DNA from 2 places in the Streptomyces sp. NPDC034085 genome. Region 2 is predicted to be linked to the other one. Evidence: riboswitches for the same ligand, from Rfam matches in the RefSeq annotation. Region 2 holds a riboswitch; the other holds the start of a gene.

Region 1 (2,377 bases), on a different contig from region 2:
TCAGCTCCCGGTGCAGGTGGTCACCGAGTTCGGCGGCGCGCTGCTGGTACTCGCCGGTGCGCAGCATCGCGATCACCTCCAGGGCGACGGCGCAGGCGAGGGGGTTCCCGCCGAAGGTGGACCCGTGCTCGCCCGGGCGGAACACCCCGAGCACGTCCCGGTCGGCGACCACGGCGGACACGGGCACCACCCCGCCGCCGAGCGCCTTGCCCAGCACGTACACGTCGGGCACGACGCCCTCGTGCTCGCACGCGAAGGTCCGGCCGGTGCGGCCCAGGCCCGACTGGATCTCGTCCGCCATGAACAGCACGTTCCGCCGGCGCGTCAGCTCCCGTACGCCCGGCAGGTATCCGGCGGGCGGGACGAGGACGCCCGCCTCGCCCTGGACCGGTTCCAGCAGCACGGCCACCGTGTTGGCGGTGACGGCGGCGTCGAGGGCGGTCAGGTCCCCGTACGGGACGATCTCGAAGCCGGGTGTGTAGGGGCCGTAGTGGTCGCGGGCCTCGTGGTCGGTGGAGAAGGACACGATGGTCGTCGTACGGCCGTGGAAGTTGTTCGCCGCGACGACGATCTTGGCCTGGCCGTCGGGGACGCCCTTGACCTCGTACCCCCACTTGCGGGCCGTCTTGACCGCCGTCTCCACCGCCTCCGCGCCCGTGTTCATGGGCAGCACCATCTCCTTGCCGCACAGCGCGGCCAGTTCGGTGCAGAAGTCGGCGAAGCGGTCGTGGTGGAAGGCGCGGGAGGTGAGCGTGACCCGCTCCAGCTGGGCCCGGGCGGCGTCGATCAGCCGGCGGTTGCCGTGGCCGAAGTTGAGCGCCGAGTACCCGGCGAGCATGTCGAGGTACCGGCGGCCCTCCACGTCGGTCATCCACGCCCCGTCCGCCGACGCGACGACGATCGGCAGGGGGTGGTAGTTGTGCGCGCTGTGTTCCTCGGCGGAGCGGATGGCATCAGCAGTTCTCGACACGGGGTCTCCGATCGTCCGTCTGGCTGGTGGCGCGGGTGACGTGGGTGACGTCCTTTGTATCGTCGCTCGGATCGTGGACCCGGAAACCTCCCCGTAGCCGCGCCCGCTAGGGTGTGCGGTACGCACGGCGACTGGCGCACGGAGAACGGACTCCGGGGGAGTCGTGCGCGTACGACCGCAGACAGGGCCGCTCGCCTGGGCCTCGCGGGGACGAGAGACGACATCGACCCCGGAGGAGCCGCGATGACCGCGCACCGCCAGCCCGCCCTGTACGCCACCGACCCCGAGCTCGCCTCGCTCGTCACCGCCGAGGAGACCCTCCAGGCACAGACGCTGCGGCTGATCCCCAGCGAGAACTACGTCTCCGCGGCGGTCCTGGAGGCCTCCGGCACGGTCCTGCAGAACAAGTACAGCGAGGGCTACCCGGGCCGCCGCTACTACGAGGGCCAGCAGAACATCGACCGCGTCGAGGCGCTGGCGGTCGAGCGGGCCAAGGGCCTGTTCGGGGTGGACCACGCCAACGTCCAGCCGTACTCGGGCTCGCCGGCGAACCTGGCCGTCTACCTGGCCTTCGCCCGGCCCGGGGACACGGTGATGGGCATGGCCCTGCCGATGGGCGGGCACCTGACGCACGGCTGGGGGGTCTCGGCGACGGGCTCATGGTTCCGGGGCGTCCAGTACGGCGTCCGGGCCGACACCGGCCTCATCGACTACGACGAGGTCCGGGCGCTGGCCCTCGCGGAGCGCCCGAAGATCATCTTCTGTGGCGGTACGGCCCTGCCCCGGACCATCGACTTCGCCGCCTTCGCCTCGATCGCCGAGGAGGCGGGCTCGGTCCTGGTCGCGGACGTCGCCCACATCGCGGGCCTGATCGCGGGCGGGGCCCACCCCTCCCCGGCGGGGCACGTGGACGTGATCTCCACGACCACCCACAAGACCCTGCGCGGGCCGCGCGGCGCGATGCTGATGTGCCGGGAGGAGCACGCGAAGGCCATCGACAAGGCGGTCTTCCCCGGCCTCCAGGGCGGCCCGCACAACCAGACGACGGCCGGCATCGCCGTGGCCCTCCACGAGGCCGCGCAGCCGTCGTTCGTCTCGTACGCCCACGCGGTCGTCGCCAACGCGAAGGCGCTGGCCGGGGCGCTGCTGGAGCGGGGCTTCGACCTCGTCTCGGGCGGCACGGACAACCACCTGATCCTGATGGACCTGACCTCGCGGGGCGTGGCGGGCAAGGTCGCGGCGAAGGCGCTGGACCGGGCGGGGATCGTGGTGAACTACAACACGGTGCCGTTCGACCCGCGCAAGCCGTTCGACCCGTCGGGCATCCGCATCGGTACGCCGTCGCTGACGTCGCGGGGGCTGGGCGTGGAGCACATGCCGCTGGTGGCGGAGTGGATCTCCCGCGCC
Region 2 (2,377 bases):
CCACCGCAGCGTGGCGACGGTCCCGCTGACCTGGTGGTCGCCGGTGGGGATCCGGCTGATCCACCGCGAGTCGGTGATCGACGACGGGCTGCTGGCGCTGGCGGGCTGGTTCGACCCGGCCGTCCGGTCGGCGGCGTACGGGGCCGCGCGCCGCCAGGGCCTGAGCGAGCGGGGCGCCGCCGTCGTGGCGGACGCGGCCATGCTCGCGGACGCCTGCCGGGTACGGGCCGCGGCGGAGGGGGCGGGCGCCCCCGCCGCGTTCCCCGCGGACCCCTCCCCGTGCCGTCCCGACGGGCATCCGCTGGCCGCGCTCGCCCGGGAGTTCCGCAGCTCCCCGATCGTGGCGGCGGCCCGCCGGGGGGTCCTGGCGGGCCGCCCCCGGGGAGCGTGCGTGCCGGGCCCCGCCGGCCGGGAGGGCCTGTGACGGCACGGCCTGGCGGCGGTCGCCCGCTCAGAGCTCCGCGAGGTCCAGTCCGGCCTGGGCCGCGGCGGCCTGCACGGTCTGCTCCAGCAGCACCGCGATGGTCATCGGGCCGACGCCGCCGGGCACCGGGGTGATCAGGGAGGCGCGGGCGGCGGCCGACTCGAAGTGGACGTCGCCGACGTTGCCCTCGTTGTAGCCGGCGTCCAGGACGACCGCGCCGGGCTTGATGTCCTCGCCGCGGATGAACTCGGCCTTGCCGACGGCGGCGACCAGCACGTCCGCCTGGCGCACGATCGAGGGCAGGTCCTGGGTGCGGGAGTGGCAGTAGGTGACGGTGGCGTTCTGCTCCAGCAGCAGCATCCCGGCGGGCTTGCCCAGGATCGCGCTGCGGCCGACCACGACGGCGTGCTTGCCGGTGAGGTCCACCTCGTACTCGGCGAGCAGGCGCATGATGCCGCCGGGGGTGCAGGAGACGAAGCCGGGCAGGCCGAAGCCCATGGCGGCGAAGGAGTGCATGGTCACACCGTCGACGTCCTTGCCCGGGGCGATGGCCTCGAAGGCGGCGCGCTCGTCGATGTGGTGCGGGACGGGGTGCTGGAGCAGGATGCCGCTGATCTCCGGGTCCTCCGAGAGGGCGGTGATGGCGGCGACGAGCTCCTCGGTGGTGGTCGCGGCCGGCAGCTCCACGTGGCGGGAGGTGATCCCGGCCTTGGCGCAGCGGTTCTGCTTCATCCGTACGTAGGTGACGGACGCGGGGTCCTCGCCGACGAGGACGGTGGCGAGGCAGGGCGCGGTGCCGGTGCGCTCGGTGATCTTCGCCGCGAGGGCGGCGGTCCGCTCCGAGACGCGGCGGGCGAGGGCGGTGCCGTCCATCAGCTGGGCGGTGGCGGTGGGGGCAGTCGTCACGGGGTCTCCTGAACGTCGCTGCGGATCGCGGTTCGCCCAGGCGCGCGGCAGACGACGTACGGACCGTACGGACGTACGCCGGGCCGCTCCCCGGTGGTGATCCACCCGAACGCCAGTCACGGCCCGGGGTCCACTGTAGTCGACATAACCGGTGGTCGACCGGGGCCCGGCCTGGGACGATCGGGACATGACACGCACTTTCGACCATCTCGTCGCGGAGGCGGAGTCCGTCTCCGTGGACGGCTGGGACTTCTCCTGGCTCGACGGCCGGGCCACCGAGCAGCGGCCCTCCTGGGGCTACCAGCGCCTGCTGGGCGAGCGCCTCGCCCGCGTCGGTTCCGTCCTGGACGTCCAGACCGGCGGGGGCGAGGTGCTCGCCGGGGCCGGCCCGCTGCCCGCCCTGACGGCCGCCACGGAGTCCTGGCCGCCGAACGTCCGGCGGGCGACCCGGCTGCTGCACCCGCTGGGCGCGGTCGTGGTCACGGACTCCGACGAGCCGCCGCTGCCCTTCGGCGACGAGGCCTTCGAGCTGGTGGCCAGCCGGCACCCGGTGACCATCTGGTGGGACGAGATCGCCCGGGTGCTGTCACCGGGCGGCACCTACCTGTCACAGCAGGTGGGTCCGGCCAGCGTCTTCGAGCTCGTCGAGTACTTCCTCGGCCCGCAGCCGCAGGAGGTCCGGCGCGCCCGGCACCCCGACGACGCGGTCGCCGACGCCGCCCGGGCCGGCCTGGAGGTCGTCGACCTGCGCTCCGAACGGCTGCGGACCGAGTTCCACGACATCAGAGCCGTGGTCTACTTCCTCCGGAAGGTGATCTGGATGGTGCCCGGCTTCACGGTCGGGCAGTACCGGGACCGGCTGCGGGAGCTCCACGAACGGATCGAACGCGAAGGTCCGTTCGTCGCGCACACCGCCCGCTTCCTCATCGAGGCCCGCAAGAAGGCCTGCTGAAGGGGCGGACGGATCCCAGCCGGATCGGTTGCGCGGCCACAGCGTGGCGCAGGTCACTCAATTCAGCGCGTAACGAATCGACTCGGGCATGCGAT

Evidence for each region. Region 2 has a riboswitch for ZMP and ZTP ahead of ACZ501_RS25490 (bifunctional 5,10-methylenetetrahydrofolate dehydrogenase/5,10-methenyltetrahydrofolate cyclohydrolase). Riboswitches for the same ligand answer to the same signal wherever they lie in the genome.
Region 1: another riboswitch for ZMP and ZTP. It lies ahead of ACZ501_RS06655 (serine hydroxymethyltransferase); the one in region 2 lies ahead of ACZ501_RS25490 (bifunctional 5,10-methylenetetrahydrofolate dehydrogenase/5,10-methenyltetrahydrofolate cyclohydrolase).

What each region holds. Positions count from the first base shown of each region.
Region 1 covers NZ_JBVISL010000002.1:308,736-311,112, forward strand. The annotation lists gene rocD (ornithine--oxo-acid transaminase) at 1-970, opposite strand, end outside; ZMP/ZTP riboswitch at 1,088-1,178, shown strand; gene ACZ501_RS06655 (serine hydroxymethyltransferase) at 1,214-2,377, shown strand, end outside.
Region 2 covers NZ_JBVISL010000008.1:118,492-120,868, forward strand. The annotation lists gene ACZ501_RS25485 (MAB_1171c family putative transporter) at 1-424, shown strand, start outside; gene ACZ501_RS25490 (bifunctional 5,10-methylenetetrahydrofolate dehydrogenase/5,10-methenyltetrahydrofolate cyclohydrolase) at 452-1,297, opposite strand; ZMP/ZTP riboswitch at 1,358-1,460, opposite strand; gene ACZ501_RS25495 (methyltransferase domain-containing protein) at 1,518-2,282, shown strand.